Regions from separate parts of the Aminipila terrae genome, predicted to be linked through region 3. Evidence: predicted binding sites of a transcription regulator. Region 3 holds the regulator's gene; each other region holds the start of a gene.
What was found. Region 3 encodes LexA, which represses DNA repair genes until DNA is damaged. Its sites were predicted from a motif close to AGAACANNTGTTCT; they were not measured.
Positions count from the first base shown of each region.

Region 1: the regulator LexA is predicted to act here: its motif matches at 3,038-3,051, upstream of uvrB (excinuclease ABC subunit UvrB).
Region 2: the regulator LexA is predicted to act here: its motif matches at 3,009-3,022, upstream of ruvC (crossover junction endodeoxyribonuclease RuvC).
Region 4: the regulator LexA is predicted to act here: its motif matches at 2,079-2,092, upstream of recA (recombinase RecA).

Region 1 covers NZ_CP047591.1:2,322,928-2,327,893, forward strand. The annotation lists gene Ami3637_RS10970 (HlyD family secretion protein) at 1-50, shown strand, start outside; gene Ami3637_RS10975 (TetR-like C-terminal domain-containing protein) at 60-686, shown strand; gene Ami3637_RS10980 (prepilin peptidase) at 661-1,320, opposite strand; gene Ami3637_RS10985 (citrate/2-methylcitrate synthase) at 1,400-2,806, opposite strand; gene uvrB (excinuclease ABC subunit UvrB) at 3,073-4,966, shown strand, end outside.
Region 2 covers NZ_CP047591.1:97,946-102,911, forward strand. The annotation lists gene Ami3637_RS00415 (SpoIID/LytB domain-containing protein) at 1-744, opposite strand, end outside; partial or broken gene ruvB (Holliday junction branch migration DNA helicase RuvB) at 765-1,777, opposite strand; gene ruvA (Holliday junction branch migration protein RuvA) at 1,798-2,394, opposite strand; gene ruvC (crossover junction endodeoxyribonuclease RuvC) at 2,426-2,932, opposite strand; gene Ami3637_RS00435 (arginine repressor) at 3,181-3,630, shown strand; gene recN (DNA repair protein RecN) at 3,654-4,966, shown strand, end outside.
Region 3 covers NZ_CP047591.1:2,853,933-2,858,898, reverse strand. The annotation lists gene Ami3637_RS13740 (sigma-E processing peptidase SpoIIGA) at 1-617, opposite strand, end outside; gene rplT (50S ribosomal protein L20) at 717-1,073, opposite strand; gene rpmI (50S ribosomal protein L35) at 1,092-1,292, opposite strand; gene infC (translation initiation factor IF-3) at 1,337-1,912, opposite strand; ribosomal protein L20 leader region at 1,867-1,989, opposite strand; gene lexA (transcriptional repressor LexA) at 2,042-2,710, opposite strand; gene Ami3637_RS13715 (vWA domain-containing protein) at 2,918-4,111, opposite strand; gene Ami3637_RS13710 (AAA family ATPase) at 4,116-4,961, opposite strand.
Region 4 covers NZ_CP047591.1:3,411,696-3,416,661, reverse strand. The annotation lists gene rimO (30S ribosomal protein S12 methylthiotransferase RimO) at 1-803, shown strand, start outside; gene pgsA (CDP-diacylglycerol--glycerol-3-phosphate 3-phosphatidyltransferase) at 806-1,345, shown strand; partial or broken gene Ami3637_RS16510 (CinA family protein) at 1,428-1,933, shown strand; gene recA (recombinase RecA) at 2,114-3,202, shown strand; gene rplU (50S ribosomal protein L21) at 3,357-3,719, shown strand; gene rpmA (50S ribosomal protein L27) at 3,802-4,062, shown strand; gene obgE (GTPase ObgE) at 4,152-4,966, shown strand, end outside.

The sequences.
Region 1 (4,966 bases), 530 kb from region 3:
CTGAGAAGTGTAATGTTAATGTTGGACAGAAGGTCAAAGTTCAATTATAGGGAGGTAACATGGAGTCAAGTCGCGTACGGGAAACAAAACAGAAGATTAAAGAGGCTTTTTTAGATTTATATAAACAGAAACGAATTGAAAAAATCAGCATAAAAGAAATCACAGACAGAGCACAAATTAACAGGGGAACATTTTATGTATATTACGTAGATATTTACGATTTAAAGGAGAAAGTGGAAGAAGAAGCTATTGAAGAAATCAAAGAACACGCTCTTCCAGTAATTAAAGCACTGATAATGAGGCAGAAAATAGACTCAGAGGTGCTGCCAAAAGAATTTTTTTATAAGGAACAGGCTATACTGGAGTTGTTTTTTGGTGAAAGTGCAGAAATAAGTGCCATAAAAAAACTTAAGAAGATTATGCAGGAAACGGTTGTAGAAATGTTTGAATTGCAAAAAGGTATTGATGATTCAGGCAAAATTAAATTGAAATATGCGTTAGAATATGTGGCTTCGGCTCAATTAGGAATAATGGCACACTGGTTTCAGAATAATAAGGAGCTGCCCATAGAGGAACTGGGAGAAATTATTGAAAAAATTAATCTCACTGGGGTCATAACTTACATTACAAATGAATTAAAAGAACAAGGGCAGGTAGTGCCTATAATGACTGGGTGCAAGCAGTGAATGCAAGGCTGATAAAAGGAGCCAGAGGCATAAAGGCAGGTGTGGTGCGGATTTTTCTTATGACAGTCAGAAAAGCTAAAATAAGAAAAAATATACCACTTAGAAAACTGCTTATTATATATACATTTAAAATACTTGCGCTTCCTGTAAGGAAACCCAAAGCACCCATTAGTTTTATATCACCAAATCCGATATACTCCCGGTCTTTCAATAAGAGGCCAAGAGCAAGCAATAAAAGTAATGGCAGGGCTCCGGCAAAGATGCCAGTGAGCTTGTAACCGGCATTTTCAGGATTCACATTTAAGAATCCCAGAATAAAGATTAACAGGATATGCTGATCGGGAATAATCAGGTAAAGGATGTCGGACAGACATATGTGGCCAAGAATACCTGTCATCATAACACTGGTGAATATATCAAATATTGAATGAGGCTGGCTGAAAATCAGCAGCAGATTAATTAAGGCAAATAAAAAAATCAGGAAAAAGTGCAGGGGAAATGACAGCAGTTTTTGTGCGGGGCAGTTAGAAATATCGGCATCATAATCACATAGCCATTTATAGGGTATCAGATTAAAGCTGTAGATGATAATAGCTGAATAAGCTACTGAGCTGACAAATATCAAAATAAACATAAAAACCTCCTTCCAATATATGTAAATTATAAATAGTTTTCCATATATTGTCAATGAGGTTTATTATTTCTGGAATATCTTATCGTTTTTGAATGGGAATGTATTCTAGATAAGGCTGGACTCCATTGTAGGCCGGTCTCATCAGACGTCTGCCTGTGATGATTTCTTCCAGTCTGTGAGAACACCATCCGGAAAGCCTTGCAGTAGCAAATAAAGGCGTGGCAATGTCTACAGGAATATTCAGAGCTCTATAAACAAATCCGGAATATAAATCTACATTGGCAGGCATTGGCTTATCAATACCCTTTACCTCTTTATATAGAGAAGTACCACGTTTTTCAATAAATTCATACAAGTGGAATGCATCTTCCAAACCTTTGCTTTCAGCAAGCTTTTTCGCCATACTCTTTAATAATACAGCCCTTGGGTCTGAGATGGTATAGATAGCATGCCCAAGTCCGTAAATTAAGCCACTGCCATCATTTGCTTCGCCTTTTAATACTTTTACCAGATAATCTTCCACCTGGGCTTCATTTGTAATGTCCTTCACATGATTATTTAAATCATGAATCATATTGATTACTGCGATATTGGCTCCACCATGCCTTGGACCTTTGAGAGAACCTACAGCTGCAGAAATGGCGGAATAAGTATCGGTACCGGAAGAAGAAACAAGATGAGTTGTAAAAGTAGAATTATTACCTCCACCGTGCTCTGCGTGTAATATTAAAGATAAATCCAGAAGTTTCGCCTCTATATCTGTGTATTCTCCTGTAGGCCTGATCATTCTTAATATGTTCTCTGCGGTACTTAATTCTGGAATTGGATTGTGCAGATGCAGACTTTCATTGTCAAAGGAAGAACGTTTTGCCTGAAAACCATAAGCGATTAGGGCAGGAAAATGTCCAATAAGTGTTATGGACTGACGTAAAACGTTTTCTATGGATGTATCTTCCGGATTGTCATCATAGGAATACATAGCCAAAACACTTCTGGCCAGTTTATTCATGATGCTTTTAGAAGGGGCAGTCAAAATCATATCTCTGGCAAAGCCCTTTGGCAGCTCACGTTTTGCACCAAGCATTTTTTTAAATTCCGTCAGCTCATCTTTGCTGGGAAGTTCACCAAACAAGAGCAGATAAGTTACTTCTTCAAATCCAAAACGGTTTTCTTTTACACAATTGTTGAAGATATCTTCAACATCATATCCTCTGTAATATAATTTTCCATCAATTGGAACTTTATTTCCCTGTTCATCAAAATCATATCCGATAACTTCACCGACTTTAGTAAGGCCTACGATGACTCCTGTTCCATTAGCATTTCGAAGTCCTCTTTTTACATCTTTTTCAATGTACAAAGAATCGGGTATGATGTCTGTTTTACTTACAATTTTTGCTTTACTCATATAAAAGGCTTTTTCTTCTGACAATCTGTCGATTAGTCTATCTTTCTCAGCCGTAAAAGCTTCATAGTTGTCACTCATAATCATCACCTCAATATATTATAATATTATATATTTTGGATGACACTCCAAAATGTATAAATGTATACAATTATAATTTTAATAAAATCGATATCAAAAAATACCGATTTAACTTACCAAAATAAAAAATTTATACTTTGACATTATATCATGATAAAAGTATAACAACAAGGGTATAAATAAAAAATAATCATAACTGGACAATAAAAGTGGTGTATGTTATGATAAAAATAAACAAATGTTCTTTATACGAAAGAGGAAATCTAATGGGTGAATTTAAAGTAGTTTCAGATTTTAAACTGATGGGTGATCAGCCTCAGGCGGTTGAGCAGCTGGCAGAGGGGGTTTTAAAGGGTAAAAAACACCAGACCCTTTTGGGAGTTACAGGCTCTGGAAAAACTTTTACGATTGCCAATCTTATTGAAAAAGTACAGAAACCAACCTTAGTGATATCACATAACAAGACTCTTGCAGCACAGCTTTGTGGAGAATTTAAAGAGTTTTTTCCAAACAATGCGGTGGAGTATTTCGTCAGCTATTATGATTACTATCAACCGGAAGCCTATGTACCTTCTACGGACACATATATTGAAAAGGATTCTGATATAAATGAAGAAATAGAAAAGCTCAGGCATTCTGCCACAGCAGCGCTGGCGGAACGGCGTGACGTTATTATAGTTGCCAGTGTTTCCTGTATATACGGTTTGGGAAGCCCCTTTGATTATGAGAATCAGATGTTGTCCTTAAGGCCGGGAATGGAGAAAAACAGACAGGATATATTAAGGAAGCTGGTGGATATTCAGTATACTAGAAATGATATGGCTTTTACAAGAGGCACGTTTCGGGCAAGGGGAGATGTGATTGATATCTATCCTGCAGGGGCAGAAAGTGCTATCAGGGTAGAACTTTTTGGTGATGAAATAGAAACCATAAAAGAAATGAATCCTGTGACCGGAGAAATCTTAGGATTAAGAAACCATGTTGCCATATTTCCAGCTTCTCATTATGTTACATCAAAAGAAAATATGGAGAGAGCTATTGTAACCATAGAACAGGAACTGACAGAAAGAGTGACCTGGCTGAAAGACAGGGGGAAGCTACTGGAAGCCCAGCGGATAGAACAAAGGACCCATTACGATCTGGAAATGCTCAGAGAGGTTGGCAGCTGTAAGGGAATAGAAAACTATTCACGTCATATTAATGGATTGTCTCCGGGAAATCGTCCCTATACTTTAATTGACTATTTCCCTGATGATTTTCTTATTGTTATAGATGAGTCCCATGTCATGCTGCCACAGCTTCATGCTATGTATGCGGGAGACAGATCAAGAAAATCTTCTTTAGTGGATTACGGGTTCAGATTGCCTTCCGCTCTAGATAACCGGCCCCTTAAATTTGAGGAATTTGAAAATATAGTCCGTCAGGTTGTATATGTAAGTGCAACTCCGGCAAAATATGAATTAGAGGCTAGCGGAGGTATTTCTGCAGAGCAGGTTATAAGACCTACAGGATTGCTAGATCCTGAGATTGAGATTAGAAAGACCGAAGGTCAGATTGACGATTTGATAGGAGAAATAAATAAAGTAACCGAGCAGGGTGAACGGGTATTTATTACAACTTTAACTAAAAAAATGTCCGAAAGTCTGACCGATTATCTAAAAAATGTAGGTATCAGAGTAAAATACCTGCATTCAGAAATTGATACCCTGGAAAGAATGGAAATCATACGGGATTTAAGGCTTGGGGCTTTTGATGTTCTCGTGGGCATTAACCTGTTAAGAGAGGGGCTGGATATTCCAGAGGTATCACTGGTGGCTATTTTAGATGCAGATAAGCAGGGATTCTTAAGGACAGAGACTTCACTGATTCAGACCATAGGACGTGCAGCGAGAAATGCTAAAGGCAGGGTTATTATGTATGCAGACGGTATCAGTGATGCTATGAAAAGGGCTATTGATGAAACAGACAGGAGAAGAGGAATCCAGCAGGCATATAATGAAAAGAACGGCATTACACCAACCACAGTGAAAAAGGCAGTCAGAGCAATTATTGAAGCAACCAAAGCAGCAGAGGAAGAAATGGAATACTATGCTGGTAAGAGCCCACTGGAATTAACCAAGAAAGAACTGACTGAATACATTCACAAGCTGGAAAAGGAGA
Region 2 (4,966 bases), 760 kb from region 3:
CCCTCCGCTATTTTTATAGAAAAATGCAGCTACTGTATCCCCATTATATTTTATGGTTTCTCCTTTTGTCTGGTCAACAGCACTTATGGTCTCAGGATATTCATCGTTATATCCCTTATAAACCTGGCAGTGTGTCGTTGAACAAAGGTCAAAACCATATGAGTTATGATTTCCAAGTTTACATACAGCATAGCTTCTGGCAGCTACTGCCTGAGCTTTTAAAGCTTCTGCTGGATAAGATTTGCTTAATTCTCCATTTATGACACCATATAAATACTGTTCTATGGGTAAAAGATTAATAATGGTCAGGCTTCCAGAGGAAACATTGAACATAATTCCTCCTCTGTATTTACTGCTTCCAAAGGTTACAGTACCGCCATTTTCATAATTAAAAGGCATGATACAGTTGACATTGTTCTGATTGTCATTCATCACCACCGTTTCACCGGAGCTTTTCGTTCCTATAAGCTGTATACCCCCAGACTGAAGACGGATTACCACTTTATTTACATCGGGAAAAGCCGCGATTTCCGTAAAGCCATCATTATTTCCAACACCCATACGTACACCGCCGTCAAAATTTATTGCATATTCACTTGCACTTGAACTCCCATATTTTAGTCCTATCCGTATATATTCAGGCACAGTTGCTGCATCAGCATACTCCATACTAAAAACACCATATGCCGCTATAATCATGGCAAAAGCTATAATAGTTGACAAAATTCTTTTTACTGTAAACATCGTATCTGCTCCTTATGTTTCTAATCCGGTAACTCTATTCCCAGGTGTTTATAGGCTTGTTCTGAAACCATTCTTCCTTTTTGGGTTCGGTGTAAGAAGCCCGCCTGAATCAAATAGGGTTCATATACATCTTCAATCGTTACTCTGTCCTCACCTATGGATGCTGCAATAGTATCTATCCCAACAGGCCCGCCTTTAAATCTCTCTATAATCATCCTCAGTATTTCCCGGTCAAGGGACTCCAGTCCATACTCATCCACCCCAAGGGACTTTAAAGTCTCATTGGTTATATCTAGATCAATGATACCGCTGCCCTTTACCTGGCAAAAGTCTCTCACTCGTTTGAGAATTCTGTTGGCAACTCGTGGAGTTCCTCTTGATCTCTTAGCCATGGCTTCAAGAGAATCCTCATCCACATCAATATTTAAAAGTCCTGCTGATCTTTTGATAATCTTTTTTAACTCGTCAATAGTGTAAAGTTCAAATTTACTGATTACGCCGAACCTGTCCCTGAGAGGAGCTGATAAACTGCCTGCTCTGGTAGTGGCTCCAATTAAAGTAAACTTAGCCAGATCCAGTCTGATGGACCGGGCTGAGGGCCCCTTCCCTATGATTATGTCTAAGGCATAATCCTCCATGGCAGAATATAATACTTCCTCTACAGACCGGTTCAGCCTGTGTATCTCATCGATAAAAAGTACATCATTCTCGTTTAAGTTTGTCAGAATGGCTGCCAGATCCCCTGCTCTTTCTATGGCAGGACCAGAAGTTATTCTTAAATCAACCCCCAGTTCATTGGCTATTATACCAGCCAGAGTGGTTTTTCCCAAACCAGGGGGCCATAGAAAAGTACATGATCTAATGGCTCGTTTCTCATTTGTGCAGCTTCAATAAACACTTTTAAGTTTTCTGTTGCTGTTTTCTGTCCAATATAATCTTCTAACTTTTTAGGTCTTAAAGTAAGCTCTACCCCTTCTTCATCCCGGTTTTGGTTTGTGGAGGTAACACGCTCATCATATTCCATAAAATCCATCATAAATGCTCCTGTTTACATTAGCATAATCGTTTTAATGCTCTCTTTATATAATCTTCAACAGTCAGATTATTTTCTTCTATACCTGCAAGGGCCTCAACCGCTTCTCCTTTGCTGTATCCCAGTGCAATCAAGGCATTAACAGCTTCTCCCTTTTCGTTCAGGTTAACATTTGTAATATCTGAAGCTGAAATACCACCTGTTATAGCTTCCGCTGCATCCAGTTTATCTTTCAGTTCCAGAACAATCCGCTGTGCAGTTTTTTTGCCTATACCATTTGCTTTTGTAAGGGCAGCTGCATCTTCAAACACAATGGCTTTCTGAAGTTCCATAACTGGCAGCGTCGAAAGAATGGATAAAGCTGCCTTTGCACCTACTCCATTGACCGTCATAAGCTTTCTGAACAGTTGTAAGCTCTCCTTATCAGCAAATCCATAAATACTTATATCATCTTCTCTGACTATCATAGCAGTATATACCATTACCTGCTGTCCTTCTTTTGCCAGATAAACAGAAGAATTGTCCGGGACATAGACTTCATATCCCAGTCCACCTGTTTCAATAACAATACCTCCAGAAAAGTGCATAGCCAGTATTCCTTTTATAAAATGAAGCATTTCGACCTCCTCACAGTCTGTAACATATGTATTATCTTGATTTTATCGCTCCTGCCAGCCGTTTATTGGCGTTGGCGGAATGACCATGGCATATGGCTGCTGCCAGTGCATCTGCAGTGTCATCAGGTTTTGGGACTTCTTTCAAATTCAAAATGGTTTTAACCATATTTTGTACCTGCTTCTTTTCAGCTCTCCCATACCCTACCAGGGCCTGTTTTATCTGCAAAGGTGTATATTCTGCTATATCCATCCCTGAATTGGCGCAGGCAAGTATTGCTACTCCTCTGGCTTGTCCCACCATGATAGCCGTTTTGGTGTTTGTATTAAAAAACAATTCCTCAATAGAAGCTACTTCTGGTTCATACTCCGCAATAATTTCGGTCAGTGAACTATATAGACATTTAAGTCTGTCGGTCATGCACATAGAAGCTTCAGTTGTAACGGCTCCATATCCACAAACCTTAAAATGGTTACCTGTCATGTCAATGATTCCATATCCCAGAATTGCATAACCCGGATCTATACCTAATATTCTCATAAATTCTCCATAACTATAATATTATATCACAAATTTGTTCTAATCCAAATTGTATTATCTTTTCCATTTTATCACACAAACACATGTTTGTCCACCTGTGTATATACATATACTCTGCTGCATAAATGTTTTTTACAGTTGGAAAACCAATGCATAAATTATAATTGTTATTGAATATTTCTGTATAATTATGTTATAGTATACACGTAATGTATTTTTTATTTTAAGAACTGCGCGGAGGTAATAGTATGCGTTATTCAAGGCAAAACAAAATTCTTGAAATTATAAGCAATTTTGAAGTAGAAACACAGGAAAAACTGGCTTCATTACTAAAAGAAAGTGGTTACGATGTTACTCAGGCCACCATCTCAAGAGATATTAAAGAACTTCAGCTAATTAAAGTCTTATCAAACACTGGAAAATACAAATATGCTTTAGGTAACTCTATAGAAACACCTATTTCTGATAGATTTATTAAAATTTTTAAGGAAACAATTCGTAGCGTTGCTGCATCTTATAACCTCATTGTGGTAAAAACTCTATCTGGCTGCGGCCCTGCGGCAGGTGAAGCGATTGATTCCCTGAACTTCCCTCACATTGTGGGATCTGTGGCAGGCGACAATACACTTATGATTATAGTAGATGATTTGGAAAATGTCCCTGCTCTTGTAGAAAAGTTTAATGATTTATTACAATAATACCCTTTGGGAGGTTAATAATTATGATTTCTCATTTACATGTAAAAGATTTCGCCATTATTAACGAAATGGATGTAGATTTTCATACTGGTTTAAATATCATCACCGGCGAAACAGGTGCAGGTAAATCTATTATTATAGAAGCAGTAAGCCTTGCTTTAGGGAGCAGGGCAGATACTGCTTTTGTTCGTTCTGGGAAAGATAAAGCAGTCATTGAACTTATCATGGAAGACTGTCCATCACAAGCCACTGACCTTTTAGTGGAAAATGATATTCCCATTGATGATAACCAGGTTATAATAAAACGTGAAATTTCCATCTCAGGAAAAAGCATATGCAGAATTAATAATCAGATTGTTTCTGTTTCATTTTTGAATATGCTTTGTAAAAAACTGGCCGATATCCACGGTCAGTATGATCATCAGTCATTACTGGATCCCGAGCTACATATCACTTTTGTTGATTTATACAATAGTTCTGAAATACTACCAGTGAAAGCTCTGACAGAAAAGTTTTATCTGGAATACCGAAAGCTTTCTACTGAGTTAAATCAGCTGACAAAAAATGCTGCTGACAATCAGCGTAAACATGATTTTATGGCCTTTGAGTTAAACGAAATTAATAATGCCAGGCTTTCCCCCGGAGAGGATACGGCTTTAGAGGAAGAGATTCTTTCATTGCAAAACAGTGAAAAAATATATGGCAATCTGTCAGATGCTTATGATTCCGTTTATGGCAATTCCCCTTCCGTCCTTCAGACTTTAGCAAAAGTACAAAATCAGCTTCAGGAAATATCACCATATTCTAAGTCTGTATGCGACTTACTTTCGGATTTTGATGATGCTTATTATAAACTGGAAGATATAAGCAGAGAAATCCGGAATATCAGAGACAATATAACCTTTTCACCGGAGCAGCTGGATTCAGCTATTTCCAGAATGGATCTTATTGACAAGTTAAAACTGAAATATGGCGGGTCCATAGAAGAGATATTAGCTTACCGGACACAACTGGAAGAAGATTTATCTCGTATTGAAAATATTGATGAGGCAAAATCCACTCTTTCCCACCAGCTTTCAGTATGCGAGGAGCAGTTGAAATTAGCATCACAAAGGCTTTCAGCTCTTAGAAAAGCATCTGCTAAAGAGCTCCAGATTAAAATTATGGAGCAACTTTTTGAGCTGAGTTTTACCAACTCAGAATTTCAAATTAAAATTTCTGACAATCCCGCCGGCTTTACAGCCAACGGTACGGATACAGCAGAATTTCTGATTAGTACCAACCGGGGAGAACCACTGAAACCACTGGCTAAAATTGCTTCTGGCGGTGAGATGTC
Region 3 (4,966 bases):
AAATCAATGTTTTCCATACTTTTAAGCTTTGCTGCCGCAGACTTGCTGATAATAGCAACTGCTTTCCCTGATAACGGCTCTTTCAGAAAATTTCCGGAATCAATAAGTGCTCTATGGGTTACGGTATGTCCCTCTATTTCTATTGTAATATCAGTAAATATTCGTTCTTTAAGTTGTTTTGCCGTAATAATTTTAGAAAATGCCATGATAATGATGTACGATACTACTGCACCAAAAACAACATTCATATAGGTTATATCCCCTACATAAAGAACTGCATTATTAGTCATTCCTCTTATTCTGATTATGTACAATATTATAATGGTCATTCCACCCATGAAAGCCGATACGATATATATAAGTATTGTTCCTTTAAATATCTTCCTGTCAAATGCTACATAAGCCAAAAGCAGCGAAAACAAAACTTTAACTAAGATTCCTAACAGGATACCTATGTTTTGGACAAATATTATAAAGGAAAAGACACCACATAGCATGCCTCCTGCAATTAACCTCTTCTTACTAGTTGGTAAGTTAGCTATTTTACTTGATAAGTATAAAATAAGAATTCCCATAAGAAAGTTCTCGGCAAATAAGTATTCTCCGTATATCTCCACATAAAAAACCCCCTTGCAAGCTATATCATAAATGATTATAGACCTCACAAAGGGGAAAAATTGTCATATTCAAATGTCGAATAATAAATTTAATTTTAATTATTTTACTGCCTTCTTTGCAGTGTCACATAACTGTGTAAATGCAGCTGCGTCATAGATAGCCATTTCAGAAAGCATTTTTCTGTTGATTTCAACACCTGACTTCTTCAGACCGTCCATTAATCTGCTGTATGAAATATCATTCATTCTTGCACCAGCATTGATTCTTGCGATCCAAAGTCTTCTGTATTCTCTCTTTTTGTTCTTTCTTCCAATATATGCAGAACGAAGTGAACGCATAACTGCAGGATTTGCAGCTCTAAATACCTTGCTCTTCTGTCCGTAGAAACCTCTTGCTAACTTTAATATTTTCTTATGTCTTTTATGAGCATTAACGCCCTTTTTTACTCTTGCCATTATTCAAACCTCCTAATACTATTTATCTAATACAGCTTTAATTCTCTTGTGATCTGCGCTACCAAGAAGAGTTGCCTTTCTTAATCCTCTTTTTCTCTTTGCACATTTCTTAGTAAGAATATGGCTCTTGTATGCCTTATTTCTCTTTACTTTTCCTGTACCTGTTAATTTAAATCTCTTGCTTGCGCCTCTATGAGATTTCATCTTATTTTTAGCCATGGTAATGTTCCTCCTACGTAAAATTTATTTCTGTTATCTACTATCTATTTATCTGTTTTAGGTGCAACAATCATAATCAAACTTCTGCCTTCAAACTCAGGCTTTTTCTCAATTGTACCTACAGAAGCCACTGAATCCGCAAACCGGTTCATAACATCTAAACCCTTGCTTGCATAATCCTTTTCTCTTCCTTTAAACCTCAAACTGACTTTAACCCTGTCTCCGTCCTTAAGGAACTTTATCGCAGTATTAGCTTTAACCTGAATGTCATGCACCTCAATAAATGTACTTAAACGAATTTCTTTTACTGAAGTAATCTTCTGCTTCTTCTTTGCTTCCTTTTCTCTTTTTTGAAGTTCATAACGGTACTTACCGTAATCAAGAATCTTACAAACTGGCGGGTTAGCATTTGGTGAAATATTTACTAAGTCAAGCTTTTTTTCATTAGCTAACGCTAAGGCTTCTTCAAGACTTATAATTCCAAGCTGCGTTCCATCATTGTCGATAACTCTTAATTCCTTGTCACGAATTTCTTCGTTGATCAGATTTTCCTTGCTAATGTTCTTGCACCTCCTGCAAATAAAATAAGCGGATACTACAGTACCCGCTCCACAAAACACATAAGTGTTACAGTTGTTTTATTAACCCTATCAGCCAGACCAATAAGGTGAGAAGCGGATAACTTCTTCTTTATTACTAAAACACTATACCATTTATCCTTAACTATGTCAAGAAAATAATTGAATATATTAAAAATATCGAAATACACCTTTTACTTTGCCCAATATCTTCACTTCCTTGACAATAATAGGACTCATACTGGAGTTCTCTGGCTGCAGCCTGATATGATCTGTTTCTTTATAAAAAGTTTTAACAGTGGCTTCACTCTCAAATCCATCTATCATGGCTACTACGATTTCTCCATTTTTCGCAGTATTTTGCTGCTCAACCAATATATAATCTCCGTCAAAAATACCTGCTTCTATCATACTTTCACCCTTTACTGTCAGCATGAAATTGGTGCCTTTGCCTGCAAATCTGGAGGGGATTGGAAAGGACTCTTCGATATTTTGTTCTGCCAGTATGGGGGTACCTGCTGCTATCCTTCCCACTACCGGTATATCAATAACATCAATTCTTTCTGTATCATGGTAAACTGTATCTTTTATTTCATGATTATCCGATTTGATTTTTTCACTTGACTCCGAATCTACTATCATCAATGCACGGGGCTTAGATGGGTCTTTTTTTAGGAAGCCTTTCAGCTCCAGGTTTTCAATATCCTTGTGAACTGTAGACGTTGATTTAATATTCAAGGCGGAGCAGATTTCTCTTACTGTAGGTGGATATCCTTTTTGACTGATTTCTTTTTTCATATACTCAAGTATTCGCTGTTCTCTCTCTTTTAGCTGTTCCATATTTCCGCCTCCATTATTTATAAATTTAAGTTTCAATAAACTTCAGACCAATTCTTTATGTAGTATAGCACAGATATTGTGTTCTGTAAACATGTGTTCTGAAATTATGTTCTATATCTTGTAAATAGTCAATAAAATAAAAAGCAATATAGCGATGCACCAAAGCAGCATTATATTGCTCCAATTTTAAAATGTGAAAAATTTCTTCTACCTTACTAAAAGTCTTCTGATTCCTTCTTCAAGACCATCTATAGTAAGTTCAAACATAGGAAAAACCTCTTTTATGATTCCAAGGGTATAACTCCCATATACAAATTCCCAATCTTCCTTTTGTATTGGATTCAACCAAATCTGTTTCTTATAGCGCCTTTTAAATTTCTTTAACCACTCTATACCAGGTTCCTCATTATACAGGCTAAAAACTGAATTTCCACCAGGCCGTAACAATTCAGAGGGCGCCATTGTCCCATCACCTACAAGAATTACTTTATACTCACTGTCCAGATTAGCAAGAACCCAGTCAGTATTTACCCATTCTCCTTTTCGGCAGTATGGCGTAGTATAGAGCTGATCATATATACAGTTATGAAAATAATACACTTTTAAATCCTTAAAATGACTGGATTTACTTACCGCCTGAAACAGCCTGTTGCACAATCTTCCGTAAGGCATCATAGAACCATCCGAATCAAAGAGCAGTAACAGTTTTATTGTGTTCTTTCTTGGTTTATCAAATACCAGCTTCAACCTTCCCGCATTATGACAGGTCTCGTCAATAGTTCCGTCTACATCTAGTTCCGTTTTAGCACCTTCTACCCGGGCAGAAAACTGCCTCAGCTTTCTGAATGCCATCTGAAACTGTCTGATGTCTAAAATGTTATCCTGCCTGAAATCTTTAAAATTCCGTTCTCCAGCCACTTGCACTGCGGACTTGTGCCGGCCTGTGCCTCCAGTGCGGATTCCCTGGTTATTATACCCTCCATGCCCCATTCGGGAGGTTCCGCCAGTGCCAATCCAATAGTTTCCACCATTGTGCTGTTCTTTTTGCTCTTGAATTCTTTCCTGGAATCTTTTTAACAGTTCTTCAAGCTCCATTAAAGCTTCCTCTGGCACAGGCCTGTCATTCAGGTCCCGTTCTCTTGTATCTTCATGAAGCCACCTCCAGAATTCTTCTGGCAATTCCTCTGGGCTTTCAATGCCCTTAAAATACTCTGCGAAAACTGCATCAAATTTGTCATAATCTGCTTCACTTTTTATCAAAACACTTCTGCACAGATGGTAAAAACTCATCAGGCTGCATTCTGCTAATCCTAAATCCAATGCCTCTACAAGAGACATCCATTCATTCAGGGATACTGCAAGCCCTCTTGCTCTTAATAAATAGAAAAATTCCAAAAACATCTTATTACCACCTTTTTAGTGAGTATCCTCTTTCCTTAATCTCATACATTATATCAATGTCCTGATTCTTTTTTAATAGTACACCAACATAAGGTATTTCCTTTGTGATTTTATCTATTGAAATACCACTTATCATAAGAGCCTGTAACCAGTCAAGAAGCTCAGAGGTGCTGGGTTTTTTCTGAATATCCTTCATTTCCCTGATCTGATAGAACGCATTCATGGCTGCCTCTGCCAGATTTTTATCTATATCACCAAAGTGAACCTTTATTATTTCTTCCATTTTATCCTTCGTAGGAAATTCTATATAATGAAATATACACCTTCTTAAAAAAGCATCCGGCAGTTCCTTTTCCGCATTTGAAGTAATAATAACGATTGGTCTGTTCTTAGTTTTAATGGTTTCTTTTGTTTCATTAATATAAAACTCCATTTTATCCAACTCCCATAGAAGGTCATTTGGAAACTCTAAATCTGCTTTATCAATTTCATCAATTAACAAAACCACCTGCTCTTCTGAATCAAAAGCCTCACCCATTTTTCCAAGCTTAATATACTGTTTTATATCAGAGACATCCCCCTCACCAAATTGACTGTCATAGAGTCTCTGGACTGTATCATACACATAAAGTCCTTCCTGCGCCTTGGTAGTGGATTTAATACTCCAAACCAACAGCTTCATGTTCATAGCCTTGGCTATAGACTCTGCCAGCATGGTTTTGCCGGTTCCCGGTTCTCCTTTAATTAGTAAAGGTTTTTTTAACGCAATGGCAACGTTTACCGCATTCATCAGTTCTTTTGACACTACATAATCGTTGCTGCCAGTAAATTTATTTAATTTATTTTTCATTTTTT
Region 4 (4,966 bases), 560 kb from region 3:
GTAAAGAAGAAGATATTTTGCAAGAGGCAGAAATGCTGGCTGAAAATGGATGCAGGGAACTGATTCTGATTGCTCAGGATGTTACCGCTTACGGATGTGATTTATACGGTGAATTCAGACTCGCACAACTTGTTAAGAAGCTTTGCAGAATTGATAAATTGCAGTGGATTCGGCTTATGTACTGTTATGAAGACAGGATTACCGATGAACTGATTGAGGTTATGGCCAGTGAAAAGAAAGTCTGCCATTATATTGACATTCCTATCCAGCACAGTAGTGATAAGATTCTGAAACTGATGAACAGGCGTTCAACTCACGAAAGTATTATGAACAAAATTCACAAATTAAGGCAAGCCATGCCAGATATAACCATACGGACAACTTTAATAACGGGGTTTCCGGGAGAGACCAGGGAAGAATTTGATGAGTTGTATGATTTTGTAGAAACTACTAAGTTTGAACGGCTTGGAGTATTTGCTTATTCCAAAGAAGAAGGCACTCCTGCAGCAGATATGAAAGGACAGGTGCGTTCTGATGTAAAAGAAAAGCGTAAGGACTCCATTATGAGGCTTCAGCTGGAAATCTCTCTTGCTTCCAATCAGCAAAGAATCGGACAGGTTTTACAGGTTCTTGTGGAGGAACAGGATGAGGAAGGTGCTTATGTAGGAAGAACCCAGTACGATGCTCCGGAAATTGATAATTCCGTGATATTCAATTCTGATAAAGTTTTGAAACCGGGGGACATGGTAATGGTTCGAATAACCGATGCATTTGATTATGATTTAGTAGGAGTGGAGGTATAGAGATGAATTTACCAAACAAGCTGACCGTAGGAAGGATTATTGCTGTTCCGTTTTTTGTAGTATTATATATGCTGGGATATAACCTGATTGCTTTCGTTCTTTTTATTGCAGCATCTCTGACAGACATGTTGGATGGAAAGATTGCCAGAAAGTATAACCTTGTAACTAATTTTGGCAAAATAATGGATCCTCTGGCGGATAAGATTTTAGTCTATTCAGCATTTTGCTTAATGGTAGACAATGGCCTTGTTCCGGGATGGATGCTTATAATTATTCTTGCAAGAGAATTTGCCATTGCTGGTATGAGAACAGTAGCTGCATCGGAAGGTATTGTTATAGCTGCTGGTATGAGCGGCAAAATAAAGACCGTACTTCAGATGATTGCGGTGCCTCTTCTGCTTCTGGTAAATGTGCAGGAATTAACTTCAGTAATGCCTGTTATTACTATGCTGGCGGAGGGATTCTTATGGGCATCACTAATAATGACCATTTATTCTGGTATTGAATATATCGTGAAGAATAAAACTGTATTTTCTATGTAATATACGGTGGATGGGACTGTTTTAAATTTTATTTTTTAAGACAGTCCTTTTGTTTTAATAAAAAGAAAGAAGGATTTTTAAAATGAATGAAAAAACAGAAAAGGAAAGTGTTGAATTTGATGTAAGTCTGCCCTATACAGTAGGGAAAATGCTAATGGATTATAACATTTCTGTTGCCTGTGCTGAATCCTGTACAGGAGGAATGTTTGCCCAGACATTGACAGACATACCTGGTATATCTGCAGTTTTTGACAGGGGTATTGTAACCTATAGTAATAAAGCGAAAATAGAAGAACTGGGTGTGAAAAGCCAGACTCTGGATAAATATGGTGCTGTCAGTGAACAAACCGCAGTGGAAATGGCCGAAGGAATAAAAAGAAAAGCCAACACAAGAATAGGTGTATCAGTTACAGGTGTGGCCGGGCCAGGTGGGGATCATTAGAAAAGCCTGTGGGACTGGTATATGTCTGCGCGGTATTTGACAATAAAAAACTGTGCAGAGAACTAAGACTGCAGGGGGACAGAAAATCAAACAGAACCACGTCAGTATTGAACATGTTTGATATGATTAGAGAACTTATCCAATAATTTTTACTTCAATTGTTCATAAATAACTTGACTTGGAAAATAATGTATATTAATATAATAATATCCAATAAATTCCATTTCTTTATTTTCTAAAGAAAGTCAAAAAACTATTGACCAAATTCTTTTGGTAAGGTATTATTAGTAAAGAACAAATGTTCACTACGGTTAGGAGGAAAACAAATGGCAGCTAATAAGGAAGTCAATATTAATATAAATAAAAATGAAAAGGACAAAGCTCTTAAAGAAGCTATGGCTCAGATCCAAAAGCAGTTTGGACAGGGAGCAATCATGAAACTGGGAGATGATACGGCCAGATTAAATATTGAAGCTATTTCCACAGGTTCAGTAAGCCTTGATATTGCTAGTGGTATAGGAGGCATTCCAAGAGGAAGAATAATTGAAATTTATGGACCTGAATCTTCAGGTAAAACGACCCTTACCCTTCATGTAATCGCAGAAGCGCAGAAGGCAGGAGGCAAAGCTGCATTTATTGATGCAGAGCATGCCCTTGACCCTGAATATGCAAGAAATCTGGGGGTAGATGTAGATGAGCTGCTGGTATCCCAGCCTGATACAGGGGAACAGGCACTGGAAATCTGTGAAATGCTGGTTCGTAGTGGTGCGCTGGATATTGTAGTAGTAGACTCTGTAGCTGCATTGGTTCCAAGAGCAGAAATCCAGGGAGAAATGGGAGACAGCCACGTAGGACTTCAGGCGAGACTTATGTCCCAGGCCCTTAGAAAGCTGACTGGCAGTATTAACAAATCAAATACTGCAGTGATTTTTATAAATCAGCTGCGTGAAAAAGTGGGGGTTATGTTCGGAAACCCTGAGACTACAACAGGAGGTCGTGCTCTTAAATTCTATTCAACCATGCGTTTTGATGTGAGAAAAATTGAAAGCATTAAAGTGGGTGATGAGGTTCTGGGAAACAGAACAAGAGTAAAAATAGTGAAGAATAAAGTTGCCCCTCCATTTAAACAGGCTGAGTTTGATATCATGTATGGAACTGGAATTTCTAAAGAAGGTGATGTACTGGATTGTGCTGTTGAAGCTAAGATTGTAGAAAAAGCCGGATCCTGGTATAGTTTCGATGGAAACCGAATTGGACAGGGAAGAGAAAATGTTAAGAGATATCTGATGGAAAATCCGGAGATTTTAAATAAAGTTGAATTCTTATTAAAAGAAAATATGAAGCCTAAAACAGAGGAAGAAAAGAAGGAAGACGGTCTGTTAGTAGACGAGGACGGCGTGGTTATCGAACAGTAAAATAATTGATAGTTTACATAAAAAACGTTTGACACTGTATGTCCAATATGATATTATACTTTATTGTAAGCCGCTCAGAATGGGTTTTTGTAAAAGCAGCTTTTAAGTTGCTACCTTTGGATGGCGAGACTGGATAGAGGAGGTAAGAGACAATATGTACGCAGTAATTGAAACAGGCGGAAAACAGTACAGAGTACAGGAAGGTGACGTAATCACAGTTGAAAAGTTAGATATTGAAGCTGGCGAAAAGATTACTTTCGATAAAGTACTTTTATTAAGCGATGGAGAAACAATCAAGGTTGGAGCTCCTTACGTTGAAAGCTGTAATGTAGCTGGAACTGTAGTTGAACATGGCAAAGGTCAGAAGGTTATCATCTTCAAGTACAAGTCAAAGAAAGACTACAGAAAGAAGCAGGGACACAGACAGCCTTATACAATGATTAAGATCGAAAAGGTTTCTGCTAGAAAAGCTAGAAAAACTAAAGCTGCAGCTGAAGCTGAAGAAGCAGCAGAATAATTTTTACAATCATTGGTAGGTTAGCTTATCATAATAGCTAAGAAATTAGCAAGACAACACAGGAAAAAAGGAGGTGTAGTCTATGGCAAGTAAGAAGGGAGTAGGTAGCTCCAAGAACGGTCGTGACAGTGAGTCGAAACGTTTAGGCGTTAAGAGAGGCGACGGTCAGTATGTAAGTGCTGGCAGCATCCTGGTTAGACAGAGAGGAACTAAGTTTCACCCTGGAAATAATGTAGGCATTGGCGGAGACGATACTTTATTTGCTAAGATTGATGGAGCTGTAAAGTTCGAAAGATATGACAAAACAAGAAAGCAAGTAAGCGTTTATCCTAAAGAAGCTTAAATTGATTCTAAAGCCCCTATTTATAGGGGCTTTTAAAATAATTTACGAGAGTAAACAGGATTTTCTGTATAGGAAGGAGAGGCTCAGGTATGTTCGTTGATAGAGCCAGAATAACAATTAAATCAGGTAAAGGAGGGAATGGTGCAGTAACTTTCAGAAGAGAACCATTCGTTCCGGAAGGCGGCCCAGATGGTGGTGACGGCGGTAAAGGCGGAGACGTTATATTTATGGCCGATGCAAGTCTTAGAACTCTTATGGATTTTAGATATAAAAGAAAATATGAAGCTGAAAATGGACAGGACGGTATGAAGAAAAAAAGGTTCGGTAAAATGGGTGAGGACCTTATTATCAAAGTACCGCCGGGAACTGTAGTAATAGATGAAGAAACTGGATTTGTTATGAAGGATCTTGTAAAGGCAGGAGATAACTTTGTAGCTGCGAAAGGTGGAAAAGGCGGTAAGGGAAATGTGAATTTTAAAAATTCAGTGCGCCAGGCTCCGAATTTCGCAGAATCAGGTGGATTTGCAAAGGAAAGAAATGTAGTTCTTGAACTTAAACTGATAGCGGATGTAGGATTGATTGGATTTCCTAATGTAGGTAAGTCTACTATATTATCTGTATCTACCAATTCAAATCCAAAGATTGCTAATTATCATTTTACAACTATAACACCAAATCTGGGGGTAGTTTCCATCTTCGGAGATGGATTTGTAATGGCAGATATTGCGGGAATTATTGAAGGTGCACATCAGGGCGCAGGGTTAGGTCATGAATTTCTGAAACATATAGAAAGAACCAAGGTTCTTATTCATGTAGTAGATGTATCAGGCTCTGAAGGCAGAGACCCTATAGAGGATTTTGATAAAATTAATAATGAGCTCAAATTATATAATGAGAAGCTTTC